3 regions of the Lottiidibacillus patelloidae genome follow, and region 1 is predicted to be linked to each of the others. Evidence: predicted binding sites of a transcription regulator. Region 1 holds the regulator's gene; each other region holds the start of a gene.
The links. Region 1 encodes LexA, which represses DNA repair genes until DNA is damaged. Its sites were predicted from a motif close to CGAACATATGTTCG; they were not measured.
Positions count from the first base shown of each region.

Region 2: a site for LexA is predicted at 3,991-4,004, ahead of recA (recombinase RecA). Genes of this name have one in related genera too.
Region 3: a site for LexA is predicted at 4,028-4,041, ahead of uvrB (excinuclease ABC subunit UvrB). Genes of this name have one in related genera too.

Region 1 covers NZ_NPIA01000002.1:22,697-28,512, forward strand. The annotation lists gene CIB95_RS04025 (HesB/YadR/YfhF family protein) at 1-134, opposite strand, end outside; gene CIB95_RS04030 (DUF896 domain-containing protein) at 272-496, opposite strand; gene CIB95_RS04035 (YneB family resolvase-like protein) at 548-1,213, opposite strand; gene CIB95_RS04040 (hypothetical protein) at 1,220-1,438, opposite strand; gene lexA (transcriptional repressor LexA) at 1,591-2,217, shown strand; gene glnA (type I glutamate--ammonia ligase) at 2,312-3,646, opposite strand; gene CIB95_RS04055 (MerR family transcriptional regulator) at 3,699-4,088, opposite strand; gene CIB95_RS04060 (hypothetical protein) at 4,292-5,656, opposite strand.
Region 2 covers NZ_NPIA01000001.1:637,384-643,199, reverse strand. The annotation lists gene CIB95_RS03505 (TIGR00282 family metallophosphoesterase) at 1-772, opposite strand, end outside; gene rny (ribonuclease Y) at 913-2,478, opposite strand; gene recA (recombinase RecA) at 2,889-3,917, opposite strand; gene CIB95_RS03490 (acyltransferase family protein) at 4,358-5,383, shown strand; gene CIB95_RS03485 (PadR family transcriptional regulator) at 5,373-5,711, shown strand; gene CIB95_RS03480 (permease prefix domain 1-containing protein) at 5,711-5,816, shown strand, end outside.
Region 3 covers NZ_NPIA01000006.1:208,020-213,835, reverse strand. The annotation lists gene uvrA (excinuclease ABC subunit UvrA) at 1-1,981, opposite strand, end outside; gene uvrB (excinuclease ABC subunit UvrB) at 1,990-3,966, opposite strand; gene CIB95_RS12225 (sulfite exporter TauE/SafE family protein) at 4,130-4,999, shown strand; gene CIB95_RS16625 (DUF2198 family protein) at 5,365-5,586, opposite strand; gene CIB95_RS12215 (PDZ domain-containing protein) at 5,624-5,816, opposite strand, start outside.

The DNA of each region.
Region 1 (5,816 bases):
TTTGCTATACCTAAAGAGAACCCACTATCACTAGCTCCTAAATAGCGGACAAACAATCGGATTGAATCTCCTTTTTTTAATCCCATCTCTTCTCTATATAACTCAATAGCTCTTTTAGAAATGGTAAAAGCCAAGCCTTGCACCCCTCTTCTATTTTTTGTTATATAACAGAATACGCAAATAGGATTTGTGTTGTGCAAAAGAAAAAGCCTAATAAACAGCAAATACTGTTTAATAGACTTTTATTCCAATTGAACATGTCCTATGTTCATTAATGAGTGTTTCTAATATTTTTAATTTTTTGAGGTGTTACATCATTACCTTCTTCTTCTTCTACCTTTATAGATTTCAGGTGGTTTTTAAATGATCCACGAAAAGTTTCTAGATATTCTTGGCGCAGATTTTTTTGTTCCTTTTGTTCTTTTAATGTAAGTCCTTCATTTTTTGCTTTATTTGAAAGCTCATTAATTCGAGCAATTTTATCTTTAGAAAGCATAGGATCTACTCCTTTTCAATAGCATAAACACATAATAGCGAAATTTTATTGCTATGACAAGGGGTTCGCTTGGAGATCTCTATCATTAATGTATTGTTGGTATCTCCGATGAACGGTTGCCTTTGAGACATCGTAACCAAATCCTCTTAGTGCCGCTGCTATTTCTGCAAATGTTAACCCTCGTTCACGGAGGCTAACAATTTCATTTATTGGTAATTCTTTTTTCTCTCTTCCTGCATTCGTCCCCTGATTTTTCAAATTGTCATGGGGGTTAAAACCATCCTCTATCGCTTTTTTCACACCACGCCTAATTTTCATATTGTGGAGTTTACGCTGATACTCTTCTACAATACTTACTATTTCCAAAACCATTGAATCAGCTTCGGAAAGCATAAGACCGTCATTACTCGTAACAGTATATATTGAAACTTTATATTTATTTAAAACGTGGAGAATTGCAATTTTTGCATTACCTCTTCCAAGTCTAGTTTCATCTTGTATAAGTAATGTATCCGCTTGTTCTTCTTTAAACAGTTGTAAACATTCGTAAATTCCATCTCGATCTACTTCATAACCACTAGCACGTTCGGAAATAACTTTTACAACTTCAAAGTTATAGTTTTCAGCAAGTTTTCTCAGTTCAAGTTCTTGTCTATGTATTGATGTAGTTTGTTCCTCTTTGTTAGTACTAACTCTACAATAGATAATCGCTTTCATATTTGTTTAATTTCTCTCCGCTTTAACAAAATAAACAGAAGAAGTATCGTAATTTATGCTCTCATTTGAAGAGATTGAATTGTTAGGTGTAACCTTTTCACTATTTGTTACTGTTTCAGAACGATCGACGCTTGAAAACATAATTAATAATACTGTAACTATTAGTAAAATTGGATAAGAGTATGCTGGTTTTTCATATTCATTTTCTTTTACTGTGTTTTCCATATATATTCACCTCGTACAGAATGTATGTTCGCTCTTTAAATATATATTAATACGAACAACTGTTCTTGTCAACAAGAAAAACGAACTTATGTTTGTATTTTAAAAATACGCATGCTATAATTTAGAAAATTACAGAATTTCCGAGGTGGAATATGACGAAACTCTCAAAGCGACAACAAGAAATACTAGAGTACATAAAAGATGAAGTAAGCAAACGTGGATATCCGCCAAGTGTACGAGAAATAGGTGAAGCTGTAGGACTTGCTTCAAGTTCAACAGTCCATGGACACCTTTCACGTCTGGAGAAAAAGGGATATATTCGTAGAGACCCAACAAAACCTCGTGCAATTGAGATTTTAGGGGAAGAAGATCAATTTTCAGCAAGACAGGAAGCTGCTGGGACAGTAAGTGTTCCTATCATAGGTAAAGTAACTGCTGGGCAACCAATCACCGCAATTGAAAATGTCGATGAGTATTTCCCCTTACCAGATTCACTAGTTGGGAATGATAAAGTTTTCATTCTCGTTGTTCAAGGTGATAGTATGATAGATGCTGGTATATTTGATGGGGATAAAGTAATCGTTCGCAGTCAAAGTACAGCTTTGAACGGAGAAATTGTTGTTGCGATGACCGAGGAAGACGAGGCTACTGTTAAACGCTTTTACAAAGAAAAAGATCACTTCCGCTTACAACCGGAAAATGAGGCGCTTGAGCCTATTCTATTAAAGCATGTAACCATTTTAGGAAAAGTTATTGGAGTATTTAGAACTGTCCATTAAACTAGCCTAGCCTTGATCCAGCGCTTGGGTCAAGGTATTTTTTGTTCTAATAAATAAGAAAATCCACCACTTATATAAGTGGTGGATTAATTTTTTAGTAAGTTGTAAGATATTGCTCTCTCTCCCAAGGGTGAACTTGTGTACGGAACATATCCCACTCAATTTCTTTTGCTTCAATAAAGTGTTCAACAGCGTGATCACCTAACGCTTTAGTTATTACTTCGTCTTCTAGGAAACGATCTAAAGCATCTTTTAAAGTCGCTGGTAAGTCAAGGATTCCTGCATCCATACGCTCTTTCTTATTCATAACATAGATGTTACGATCAACTGGCGCTGGAGGAGTCATTTTATTTTTAATACCATCAAGTCCAGCTGCTAAAAGTGCCGCCATTGCTAAGTATGGGTTAGCAGAAGGGTCTACACTTCTAACCTCAACACGAGTACTCATACCACGTGCTGCAGGAATACGGATTAGTGGACTACGGTTTTGCATTGACCATGCAACATAGCAAGGTGCTTCGTATCCTGGTACTAAACGCTTATAAGAGTTAACTGTTGGATTTGCAATAGCTGTAAACCCTCTAGCATGTTTAATGATTCCGGCAATAAAGTTCATTGCTGTTTCACTTAAACCATCTTTTGATTTTTCATCGTAAAATGCATTTTCGCCATCTTTAAATAGAGACATGTTAGCATGCATTCCTGATCCATTTACACCGAATAATGGTTTTGGCATGAACGTTGCATGTAATCCATGTTGACGAGCAATCGTTTTAACTACTAATTTAAACGTTTGAATATCATCACAAGCTTTTACAACATCTGCATATTTGAAGTCAATTTCATGTTGCCCTGGAGCAACTTCATGGTGAGAAGCTTCAATTTCAAAGCCCATATCTTCAAGCTCAAGTACGATATCACGGCGGCAATTTTCCCCTAAATCTGTTGGAGCAAGGTCAAAATATCCACCTTTATCATTTAACTCTAACGTAGGTTCACCTTTTTCATCATTTTTAAATAAGAAAAACTCTGGCTCTGGTCCAATGTTAAAGCTGTTAAATCCTAAATCATTCGCTTCTTTTAACATTTTCTTTAAGATTGCACGAGGGTCACCAGCAAATGGAGTTCCATCTGGCATGTAAACATCACAGATTAAACGAGCAACTTTACCTTTTTCTGATGTCCAAGGGAATACTACCCAAGTATCTAAATCTGGATATAATAACATATCTGACTCTTCAATTCTTACGAAACCTTCGATAGATGATCCGTCAAATGTCATTTTATTGTCTAATGCTTTTTCAATTTGCGATACAGGAACTTCCACATTTTTAATTGTTCCTAATAAATCTGTAAATTGAAGGCGAATAAAACGAACGTTATCCTCTTTTACACTTTTTAAAATATCTTCTCTTGAATACTTTGACACTGTAATCTCTCCTTTAAATTTTCTTATATTTAATTACACTTAAACAACATGTTTAATGGAAGAACCTTGATAACTCCCCTTGTATTAAAGAAGTCTTTCCAAAGCGTCCTGCTTGTGGAAGCTGCTTCTTCAATATATCGTGGAGATCTTTTTCACTAGGAGTCTTATCAGAAAGCTTTTGCTGCACTAATTGTGCCTCAGTTTCCTTCATATTAAACACCTTAGTAATTCCTGCCATGTTTAGCCCTTGATCAAGGAGCTCTTTTATTTCTAACAACTTGTCGACATCATTGAAAGAAAATAGGCGACGGTTCCCATCAGTTCTAGCTGGTTGAATTAAGTTATGCTCTTCATAATAACGAATTTGCCGGGCTGTCAATTCTGTTAACTGCATTACAATCCCCATGGGGAATAACGGCATATCACGACGTGTACTACTCATTAACATAACCTCCTTTACATATTTCCATTCTATGCCATGTTATAAAAAATGTCAAACAAATGTTAGCTTTTCTAACATGAATTTTAAAAATAGGTATTTTTTCATATTTTTAATTGTGTTTAACCATGAGAAATGCTAAATATGAACGAATATATCTTACTAATATAAAAATGACCTGTTAATATTTAACAGGCCACACATACTTATAACGTCAGTCCAGTTACTTTATACCATTTAGCTTTGTAATAATAATACCCCAAATAATGGTATCCTTCAAAATAATACGTTTCAGTTGCATCTAATATAATATCTTTTGCAATTGACCATGTATCGCCATTCTCGTTCGTTAGTTTTGCTTCTATATAAATAGAATCCGCAGTATCTAAATCATCTACCCAATATTGAAAATGGACACTACTTTCTTCTCCATAAAATGTAAAAAAATTATTATATATATATCGTTGTTGTATCCACTCACCTGTATTAATATCATTATAATCTTCAAAATAGTAGATTTTATTCCACACATAGTTATTATCTACTACATAGTGTGATGCTCCTGTTTCTTGTGCAAACGCTGCAAGTTCACTCAAATCAAATTGCCACTCTTTGGAGAATCCAGTATCCGCTTCAACTTTCACTTGTAATGATCCTCTAGTTAAATCAAATGCATCTCCTCCATCAAAACTAGATGCATTATCATAAAATTTTATATAAAAAAACTCTTGGATATAGTCAGAATGATCATGAGCTACATAATCCATTTCTATATAGGAGTACATAGCTTTAAAAAAGATTGGCTCAGTACTTGATAACACTTCTATTGTTTTAGTATTAATATTGTTTGTAGTATCATAATCAGCAATATTTACAGCTAAATCTTCATTATACAAATCAGATGCAGTTACTGTTAAATCATACATACCGGGATCACCAAATGTTAAAGGAATTGTTACATTTACACCCTCACCTTTAGGGACTTGAACTATCGTTGAATAAAGAAGATTCTCACCATGCATAACTGAAACTAATGTTGAACCACCTATATCACCATTAATCTCCGATACTTGGAAACTAATATTAAACGTTTCACCAGCTTTTATTCCTTCAGGTACTTCAATTTCCCCAACTTCAACGTCGGGACGTAATAACACTGTTGTAGAACCTTTTAATACTTTTTTAACTCCTGTTTGGTCATCATCAATATGAATCTTTGCATGCAATTCTTCATAAGCAAATAAGTCTGTCAATGACGCTACTTCATAAAGCCCATTCGAAAGCGCAATACCTTTTACATTATGAGTAATTGTTTCCCCATTTACGATATACTTCAGTTGCACTTTTTTTAGTTCATTTGGTAACTCATAACCTTCTAATTCATTTGATACTTTAATATAAACATCTGTTCCAACTTCTCCTGCCAGTGCAATCACCTGCATTGAAAAAGGATCTAGATTTCCGTTTCCACTACCCTTCCCATTCCCATTTGCAGTACTTGTTGTACTAGCAATAAACGAAAAAGCTAATGCTAGCACAATCAATGCAGAAATTAATTTCTTTCTCATCATATCGATCTTCCTCCTGTATAAACAGAAATTAGTAAGAGCATAGCAGTTAAAGCTAAGAGCAAAATATAGGTCAATTACAAGAGAGAAAAGCTTTTATCATGAACTTTAAACTAATACACAACTTACCATTCATATATTATTAACACTCCTTGTAATTAGT
Region 2 (5,816 bases), on a different contig from region 1:
CATTAATGATTATTCGTTTAATATCTTCTGCCTTGCCTGTTTGGTTATCGAAATTCATTAAAACAGCGTTTAATTGTTCCCTCCCAGAAGTAACTTCAAATCTTACAGGTAGACTTGTTAAAAAGCGCTTTAGGACAGCTTCTTTTTCTACTCCTAAAATTCCGTCGTATGGCCCTGTCATACCAACATCTGTTATATATGCAGTCCCATTAGGCAAGATTCTCTCATCTGCTGTTTGCACATGCGTATGGGTACCTACAACCGCAGAAACCTTACCATCTAAATACCAACCCATCGCTTGCTTTTCACTAGTTGCTTCCGCATGGAAATCAACAAAAATATAGGGCGTATGTTTTTTTACTTCAGCAATTATTTCATCCGCTTTTCGAAAAGGACAATCGATTGGCGGTAAAAATGTTCGGCCTTGCAAGTTAACAACTGCTAATAGTAGGTTATTCACTTTGAGTAAGGTATAACCTTTTCCTGGTGTATCCTTTGGAAAGTTTGCAGGTCTAACTAAGTGAGGTGCATCATCGATAAATTCAAAAATATCACGTTTGTCCCACGTATGATTTCCTAACGTTATTGCTTGTGCCCCTGCCTGTAAAAAGCCTCGATAAATTTTCTCTGTGATCCCTTTACCACTTGCGGCATTTTCCCCATTCACAATCGTAAATGTAGGATTATATTTTCGTTTTAATTTAGGCAAATATTCATTAACCATATTTCTACCTGGTGAGCCGACGACGTCACCAATAAATAATATTTTCATTTTGTAACCCCTTATGTATGTTGTAAATGTTTTTGTGATGGTATAGTACTAAATTAATTTTATATCTGATTGTATCTACTTCTTCCACTAAAGTTATTCTTTCCTAATGTGTAAAAAAATAAAGTGGCAAGAATGCCACTTTATTTTGCATATTCTACAGCTCTTGTTTCCCTAATTACAGTTACTTTAATATGACCAGGGTAATCAAGATCTTCTTCGATTTTCTTACGAATATCTCTAGCTAATCGATAAGCAGTTAAATCATCGATAATATCTGGTTGAACCATAATACGAACTTCTCGTCCAGCTTGAATTGCGTAAGACTTTTCAACGCCTTCGAAAGACTCCGTAATTTCTTCTAGTTTTTCTAATCGACGAATATAGTTTTCTAACGTTTCACTACGAGCTCCTGGTCTTGCTGCTGATAATGCATCAGCTGCAGCAACTAATATAGCAATAATAGAAGTTGGTTCAGTATCCCCGTGATGTGAAGCGATACTGTTAATTACAACAGGATGCTCTTTATACTTCGTTGCAAGTTCAGCACCAATTTCTACATGGCTTCCTTCAACCTCATGGTCAATGGCTTTACCGATGTCATGTAATAATCCTGCTCTTCTAGCTAAGTTCACATCTTCTCCAAGTTCAGCTGCCATTAGTCCAGCTAAGTAAGCAACTTCCATTGAATGCTTCAGAACATTTTGTCCGTAACTTGTACGATACTTTAAGCGTCCTAAGATTTTAATTAAATCAGGATGTAAACCATGAACTCCCATTTCAAACGTAGCTTCTTCCCCAACCTCACGAATGTATTCATCTACTTCGCGACGCGCTTTATCGACCATTTCTTCGATACGAGCAGGGTGAATTCTACCATCTTGAACTAGTTTGTCTAATGCAGTTCTAGCAATTTCACGTCTAATTGGATCAAAACCAGAAAGTATTACTGCTTCTGGAGTATCATCAATAATTAAGTCAATTCCTGTTAACGTTTCTAAAGTTCGAATATTTCGACCTTCTCGACCAATAATACGACCTTTCATTTCATCATTAGGAAGGTTGACGACAGATACAGTTGTTTCTGTAACGTGATCTGCAGCACAACGCTGAATAGCTAGTGAAAGAATTTCTTTCGCTTTTTTATCAGCTTCTTCTTTTGCGCGGTTTTCATTTTCTTTAATCATCACTGCCGTATCATGAGCAATTTCTTTTTCAAGCTCGTTAATGATGATTTGTTTTGCTTCTTCTCGAGTTAATCCCGAAATTCGAGCTAATTCCGCTTGTTGCTTTTGTAAAACTTGCTCCACTTTGCTTTCAGTCTCTTCAACCTGCTGTTGCTTTTTAGCCAGCGTATCTTCTTTCTTATCTAGCATTAGCTCCTTTTTATCTAGTGTTTCACTTTTTCGATCAAGGCCTTCTTCCTTCAACAACAAACGATTTTCTTGTTTTTGAAGTTCGCTTCGTCTTTCTTTTACTTCTTTATCAGCTTCGCTACGAATTTTAAAAGTTTCATCCTTCGCTTCGAGAAGCGCCTCTTTTTTCAAAGCTTCAGCATCACGTTTACTATCCTCAACAATTTGAGTCGCATATCGCTCTGCACTGGAAATTTTCGCTTCTGCAATTGATTTCCTAATAAGATAGCCGACAACAGCTCCAACGATTGCAGAGATAAGCAATAGGGAGATGAGTACAATAGTGTTCTCCAACTCTTCCACCTCCTCTTGCTTTCTTGATGTACATCGTTAAAAAGATTGTCGTCATTCATTTTCAACATTTCTCATTTTTAGTTAGTGATTTCGACATACAAAACAGATGATAATATTAAAAAATAAAAAAATATACAATTTAATTTTAAATGTGTCAAAAAACGTTGTCAAGCCTTGCCAATTCACAATTAGAAATAATCTACTTATTTTTAGTTTATTTTCAGAGATTTTCAAAGATTTGTATAGCTTTAATCAGCTTTTCACACATTTAATATTTTAAAATATTATTTTTCATAAAATAGTAATTATTAGTTATTTTATCCTATCTACTGTACTATGAAACATATTTTTCATAGAAAAAGGCTAATTACCCAAAACGTTATATGGATAACTAGCCTAAATTAAATTTTTTATTCGTCTTCTACTAATGAAGCCATTGGTTCTTCAGCAACACCATTCAAACCATAATGTTCACGGATTTGGTGCTTAATTTCACTAGCAATCTCAGGATTTTCCTTTAAGAATTGCTTAGCGTTTTCACGACCTTGTCCTAAGCGTTCGCTATTATATGAATACCAAGCACCACTTTTTTGAACAATATCTAAGTCCGCACCAATATCTATTAATTCACCGTACTTTGAAATTCCTTCTCCGTACATAATATCAACTTCTGCTTGTTTAAATGGAGGAGCAACTTTATTTTTAACTACTTTAATTCTCGTTTTATTACCAACCATGTCGTTTCCTTGCTTTAAAGTTTCCGCACGACGAACTTCTAATCGAACTGATGAGTAGAACTTTAATGCACGTCCACCTGGAGTTGTTTCAGGGTTTCCGAACATAACTCCAACTTTTTCACGAATTTGGTTAATAAAGATTGAGATAGTTTTCGATTTATTGATTGCACCAGAAAGTTTTCGAAGTGCTTGAGACATTAGACGTGCTTGTAAACCTACGTGCGCGTCTCCCATTTCTCCTTCAATTTCAGCTTTTGGTACTAATGCAGCTACTGAGTCAACTACGATGATATCAACTGCACCACTACGTACTAATGCTTCAGCAATTTCTAAAGCTTGTTCACCAGTATCAGGTTGTGATAATAATAATTCGTCAATATCAACACCTAATTTTTGCGCATAATCAGGGTCAAGTGCATGCTCAGCATCAATAAAAGCGGCTTGTCCACCATTTCTTTGAACTTCTGCAATTGCGTGAAGTGCAACTGTTGTTTTACCAGATGATTCTGGTCCATAAATCTCTATAATACGTCCGCGTGGATAACCACCAACACCTAACGCTACATCTAATGCTAAAGATCCACTAGGAATCGTTGAAATACGTGATTCAGTTTGTTCTCCTAATTTCATAATTGAACCTTTACCAAATTGTTTTTCAATTTGTCTTAAGGCCATATCTAAAGCCGCTTTACGGTCGCTCACATTAATTCCCCCTTGAATGATTACTAACTATACACATCATATCTTTTTTTTGTTCGTTTGACAACAGTTTTTACGAACATTTATTCGGTTTTTTGTAATCCAAATTTAGTAAAATCATTTAATGTTAAAAAAATGTACATCTTTATAACTTATACCCCAGCCATCATTTCATTAAACAAATGTTATCCTGAATTTTTTATTAAAAGAGATTTTCTCACCTCTTTCATAATAATAAATAAATTAATACATTGCATTATTAGGTATTATGTTATATATTACTTCCAGTGACATAAGGTGTATTAAATTCCAAATAAAACATATCTAATCTACCTTAAAGAACATTAGATGAATTATTATTTATGCTATCTGATCAAATTTTTTTAACCTATTACCTTGCTTTATTAGGTATTTTAAAATTATAATGAAAAGGGGATATTTAAGTGAAAGTAAATCGTGATCCATATATCGATAATGCTAGATTCATTTTAGTTGTATTAGTTGTTATTGGGCATTTAATAAGTCCATTTAAAGATAATAACGAAATTATTTATTTCATTAATAATTTTTTAGCATCTTTTAGAATGCCTGCTTTAATTTATCTAACTGGTTTCTTCTCAAAAAAGTTTTATAAAGAAGGATTCATTGAAAAAATTACAATTAAATTGTTATTTCCTTATTTAATATTTCAACTTATCTATAATTTTAATCCCACCCTATCCATAAACTGGTTCAATCCTAGCTTTGGCTTATGGTTTTTGTTAAGTGTTTACTCTTGGAATTTATTGCTCTTTATCTTTACAAGATTAAAAAAACCTATTATCTTCGCTCTTATTATTGGCGTGGGAATAGGATTAGTAGAAAATGCAGGTCATTATTTTAGTATTTCGAGAACATTTGTATTCTTTCCTATTTTTTTAATAGGTTTTTATACTGAAAAGGTGCATTTGGAATGGTTTAAAAAGAAACAAGCAAAATTACTGTCTGTAATTGCACTCATTGTTTCTTTTACAATTCTTAGTTATTTTTCTGTGCTAGAAACTAGAGGGCTTATGCTCGGCAAAACTTCATATAGCAATTTAGATTTTTCAAATTTAGAAGGGATTTATTTGAGAGCTCTTTTCTATGTAATCATGCTGTTAGGTGTTGTTTTCTACCTACCTTGGGTACCTAAAAAACAAAATTGTTTAACTAACTTTGGCCAAGTAACAGCCTATATATACATTCTTCATTTGCCTATTATAGGCTTCTTGTATAACATCGGTTGGTTTTACGCCTATGAAAGTTGGAAGGTAATTACCTCTCCAGCGTTAGCATTATTTATTTCTATACTTTTATGTTCAAAGCCAGTTATTTTAATTATGAAGCCTTTTGTTACAGGTGAGGCGGTAAGTAAACTCATTATTAGCATTAAAATGTTAAAAAGATATGTATTAAGAAAAACAGGAGGTGTTTATTTTGGAAGTTAATAAAGAAGTATTAAAAGGCCATATTGATACGCTAATTCTTTCTCTATTACATAAAAAAGAAATGTATGGTTATGAGCTTGCAAAATACGTAAGAGAAAAAAGCAAAGAACAATTTGAACTAAAAGAAGGAACGCTATATTTATCGTTAAAGCGTTTGGAGAAGAATAAATGGATATCTTCTTATTGGGGCGATGAAAATGGGCCAGGAGGAAGAAGAAAATACTACAAATTAACTCCTTTAGGTAAAGAAGGATTAGAATCCAAGCGATTAGAATGGATTTTTGTAAAAGATATTATTGATTCGTTTTTAGATGGGAGAGAACATTAATGAAACAAGTTAATGAATTCGTAGATTATATATATGCTGATGTAAATGAGAAAGACGCTACAGATTTAAAAGAAGAAATGCGTGTTCATTTAATGGAAAGTATTG
Region 3 (5,816 bases), on a different contig from region 1:
GTTTTTGTGCTACTGCTTTATATAATATTTCGTTAACGATTGTACTTTTTCCTGAACCAGATACACCCGTTACCGCAGCAAATAGTCCTAACGGAATATCGACATCAATATTTTTTAGGTTATTTTCCTGCGCACCTTTGATACTGATCATACGTTCACCCGGCTCGCGACGCTCCGTTGGTAAAGCGATAAACTTTTTCCCTGATAAGTACTCACCTGTTAACGAGTTTTCATCTGCCATAATTTCTTGTGGCGTGCCTTGTGCCATAATTTGTCCGCCATGCGCACCTGCACCTGGACCGATGTCAATAATGGTATCCGCAGCAAGCATCGTATCTTCATCATGTTCAACAACAATTAATGTATTACCGAGCTCACGCATATTGTGCAATGTTTGCACTAAGCGGTCATTGTCTCGTTGATGCAAGCCAATGGAAGGCTCATCTAAAATGTAAAGGACACCTGTAAGCTTCGAGCCGATTTGTGTTGCTAATCGTATACGCTGAGCTTCCCCACCTGAAAGTGTTCCTGCTGAACGACTTAAGGATAAATAGTCTAAACCGACGTTAACTAAGAAGCCTAGACGATCACTAATTTCTCTCAAAATCATCCGAGCAATTGTTTGTTCTTTTTTCGTTAACTGCAGACCATCGAATGCGTTTTTCGCATCGGCAACAGATAACTCCGTCAATTGACCGATATGTTTATCATTAATTTTCACAGCTAAACTTTCTTTCTTTAAACGGTAGCCTTTACATTTCGGACATGCATTTTGCGACATGTATTTTTCCATTTGCTCTCGAATATAGTCACTACTTGTCTCTTTATATCTTCTTTCGATGTTGCGAACTACACCTTCAAATTGAATGTGACTTTCACGTACTTGGCCAAAGTCATTTTCATAACGGAAGTAGATTTCATCTTCTTTACTACCATAGAGGACGCGCTCCAATAAATGTTCTGGAATATCATCAACTGCAATATCCATATCAATACCGTAATGATTGCAAACACTTTCTAATAGTTGCGGATAATAGGTCGAACTTTGCGCTTCCCAAGCAACAATGGCATTATCCTTTAATGATTTTGATTTATCAGGAATCACTAAATCAACATCGACTTCCAAGTTAGTACCTAGTCCGTCACAAGTTCCACAAGCACCAAAAGGACTATTAAATGAAAACATTCGTGGTTCAAGCTCTCCGATTGAAAATCCACACTTCGGACAAGCATGGAGCTCACTAAACATCAGCTCTTCCTCACCAATCACATCAATTAACGCTTGTCCTCCAGAAAGTCTTAAAGCAGTTTCAACTGAGTCAGATAACCTTGAACGAATTCCGTCTTTTATAACAATGCGGTCAATGACAACTTCAATGGAATGCTTTTTATTTTTTTCTAACGTAATCTCTTCGGATACTTCTCGCATTTCACCATTCACACGAATTCGAACGTAACCTTGCTTCTTCATGTCCTCTAACGTTTTCGTATGTTCACCTTTACGCCCAGATACAATCGGGGCTAATACTTGAAGCTTCGTTCTTTCAGGATATTTTAATATACGATCAACCATTTGCTCGATTGATTGTGATGAAATTTCGATCCCATGCTTTGGACAAACTGGACGTCCAATACGGGCATATAACAAACGTAAATAATCATATATTTCCGTAACCGTTCCTACCGTAGATCGAGGATTTCGACTCGTTGTTTTTTGGTCAATTGAAATTGCTGGAGATAGCCCTTCAATTGAGTCAACATCTGGCTTGTCCATTTGCCCTAAAAACTGACGTGCATAGGCTGATAATGATTCCACATAACGACGCTGCCCTTCGGCATATATCGTATCAAATGCTAACGAAGATTTCCCAGAACCAGATAAACCGGTAATAACTACTAATTGGTCACGAGGGATTGTTACATCAATATCCTTTAAATTATGCGCTCTCGCCCCTTTAATGACTATGCTTTCTGTTCCCATTCTCTATGTCACCCTTCCGCTTTCAACTCTAATAAAAGATCTCTTAATTCCGCAGCTTTCTCGAAGTTTAACTCGCGAGCAGCTTCCTTCATTTCTTTTTCTATATTGACAATCATTTTTTCTCGTTCTTTTTTCGTCAGCTTTTTCGGTTTCTTTTCCGCTGAATATGCTGCCTCATCCTCTGCAGCCATTGTCGCTTGAATAACATCTCTAACTTCTTTCTTAATTGTTTTTGGTGTTATCCCGTGCTTTTTATTATACGCCTCTTGTACTTCGCGTCGTCTCGTCGTTTCACCGATGGCAATTTCCATCGACTTCGTGATCCGGTCAGCATACATAATAACTCGACCATTCTCATTTCGAGCTGCACGTCCTATCGTTTGAATTAACGAACGTTCTGATCGAAGGAAGCCTTCCTTATCAGCGTCTAGTATAGCTACGAGAGATACTTCTGGTATATCTAACCCTTCTCGGAGTAAGTTAATGCCGACGAGCACATCATACTTCCCAAGTCGTAAATCACGAATAATCTCAATCCGTTCGAGCGTTTTAATTTCTGAGTGTAAATATTGAACCTTTATTCCAATTTCTTTTAAATAGTCCGTTAAGTCTTCACTCATCTTTTTCGTAAGTGTCGTAACTAAAACTCGCTCATTCTTCTCAATACGATCGTGAATCTCATCGATTAAATCATCAATCTGACCTTCAAGTGGTCGGACATCGATTAATGGATCTAACAAACCAGTTGGACGAATAATTTGCTCAACTACTTCTGGTGTTTTCTCATGTTCATATGGTCCTGGTGTAGCGGAAACAAATACAATTTGATTAATTTTTTCTTCAAATTCCTCAAATCTCAATGGGCGATTATCAAGCGCAGAAGGTAAGCGGAAGCCGTGGTCAACTAACACTTGCTTTCTCGCTTGGTCTCCATTAAACATGGCACGTACTTGTGGCACGGTAACGTGTGATTCATCAACAACCATTAAAAAATCTTCTGGAAAGAAATCGAGCAATGTATATGGCGTAGATCCTGCTGGCCGCAATGTTAAATGACGAGAATAGTTTTCGATTCCGGAACAGAAGCCCATTTCATGCATCATTTCAATATCATAGCGAGTACGTTGTTCCAAGCGTTGGGCCTCGAGTAACTTATCATTATCTCGCAGTTCCTTTAGGCGTTCTTCAAGCTCTACTTCTATATTTTTAATTGCCAATTTAAGCTTTTCTTCACGGGTTACGAAGTGAGATGCTGGGAAAACAGCTATGTGTTGACGCTCTCCATAAACTTCTCCTGTTAATGCATTAACTTCCGTAATTCGGTCAATTTCATCACCGAAAAATTCAATACGAATACATTTTTCATCTCGTGATGCTGGGAAAAGTTCGACAACATCGCCGCGTACACGGAACGTTCCACGTTGAAACTCAATATCATTTCTCGTATATTGTATATCAACTAAATCTCGTAACAATTCGTCTCGTTCTTTTTCCATGCCAACTCTTAGTGAAACAACTAATTCACGATATTCTTCTGGTGACCCTAAACCGTATATGCAAGATACACTTGCTACAACAATGACATCTCTTCTTTCAAATAACGCAGATGTAGCTGAGTGTCGAAGTTTATCAATTTCATCGTTTACACTTGAATCTTTCTCAATAAACGTATCCGACGATGGTACGTAAGCTTCCGGTTGATAGTAATCATAATAACTAACAAAATACTCAACAGCATTATCCGGAAAAAAATCTTTAAACTCACTATATAATTGTCCGGCTAATGTTTTATTATGGGCAATAACTAATGTAGGTTTATTTACTTCTTTTATTACATTTGAAATGGTAAATGTTTTACCAGTTCCCGTTGCACCTAGCAAAGTTTGGTGTTCTTTACCTGCTTTAAGTCCAGCAACAAGCTCTTGTATTGCTCTAGGTTGGTCTCCTTCTGGTTTGTAGTTCGATTTCAGCTCGAACTTTTCCATGAACATGTCTCCTTTACGCTCTGTATTAATTATTAAAATTATATCACAACTACATAATAAACGAACAAACATTCGTACTTCATTTTGAATTACATTTTCATTTTTTCTACGTTTCTTGTAAACTAAACATTAGAATATCAATTTAAAGAAGAGAGGCTTTCATTTGCTGGCTTTACTATTATTTTTACCGATCGGAATTGCCATCGGTGTACTAGGTGGTTTTTTCGGTCTCGGTGGAGGTATTTTACTTACACCAGTCTTATTATTGCTTGGGATATCTCCAGTTGAGGCAATTACGACTGGTTTATTATTTTCTATCGGGACATCGATCTCATCTGTCTGGGGACACCTAAAATTAAACAACATCATTTGGAAAGCTGCCATTCCAATTGGCTTAAGCGGAATTGTCGGAACGCAATTAGCAAGACCACTTGTCATGTATTTTGAAAAGATTGGTATAGGAGATACTGTTTTATCTACACTTTATCTCGTCATCTTATTATACTTTGCCATTTCGATGATTCGTCCTGGGAAAAAGAATGAGGGCAGACTGAATAAAGAGGATACTTTTTCTATGCCCCTGCTAATCATTGTTGGTCTAGTCGGTGGATTTTTATCGTCAAGTTTAGGAGTTGGTGGTGGCTTTATCATCGTACCACTGTTAGTAAGCTTAGCTAACTTTCCAGCAAAACAAGCAGTCGGTACTAGTGCTGTATGTATCTTTTTATTTGTTACTGCAGGCTTTTCCTCGTACATCATGCATGTAGAAATCGATTTATTATTAGGTTTGTTTTTAATTATCGGTGCATTAATTGGTGGCCAATTAGGAGCAAAAACGACATCACATTTTGCTAACCAAGAAATGCGGAAAATGCTCGGTGTTTTATATGCTGTTACATGGTTCTCATTATTACTTAAACTGTTTAATTTAGAAGTCGTTGGTTTTGTCATCTTGGCAAGTTATACTACATATTTATTAGCACTATTTACAATTCGCACTCTTAAAGCTAAAAAGATGCTTGAGGAAAACTAAAAAGATTTATTGGTACTGCGGAGTGTTTAAATTGAATTTTTTTGCGTAGTCAAAATACGGAGACTTCTACGGGAAAGCTCGAGGCCACTGAAAAACTTCTGTTAAATCATAATATAAAATATAAATATCATTGGTTGATTGGAGAGAAAGGAACGAGACTCCTGCGGGAAAAGCAACAGCTGAAGACCACGCAAGAATGCGTTCTTTGCTTTCTTACGAGGCTGAGGACGTGCCAGTGGAAAGCGAGGAATTTTGACGAAGCATTTATATAATTCCTTAAGAATAATAAAAAGCCGAAATCATTCAATTTGAATGACTCGGCTTTTTAATGTGAGGATGAAACTTCTATCCCAGCCCCATTACTATTATTTCCATCTTCGCGTAAATTTTTTCTCGAGTTTAAACGAATAAATTGTCCCTACAAAAAATGAAGCTAATCCTATTAGCAATAAATATACATCTCTGTCAAAGGCACGCAAGACAAAGATTATCATTCCTAATGCTAAAAGTATGCCAACCCATTTGTTGTAAGTTACTCGGGTAAATAATGCGACGAGAGTGAACGGTGCAACGAATGCAAAAAGCAATTCAATTAACCAAGTATCCAGTTCATTCTCCCTCCTTTTATGTAGCAACTTCTTCTAATTTCAATTCGAATTTTTCATCAATAAAAATTAATCCTAATTCGTGGTGGTCTCCTTCAAAAAGTGCACGATTAGCGAAACGGATTTCACCAGCGTCGTCCAATACTTCTAATTTACAGAAAGCTGAGTTAATCTGCAAGGCTGCGTAAAAGTCATCTTCGTTCGTCACCTTT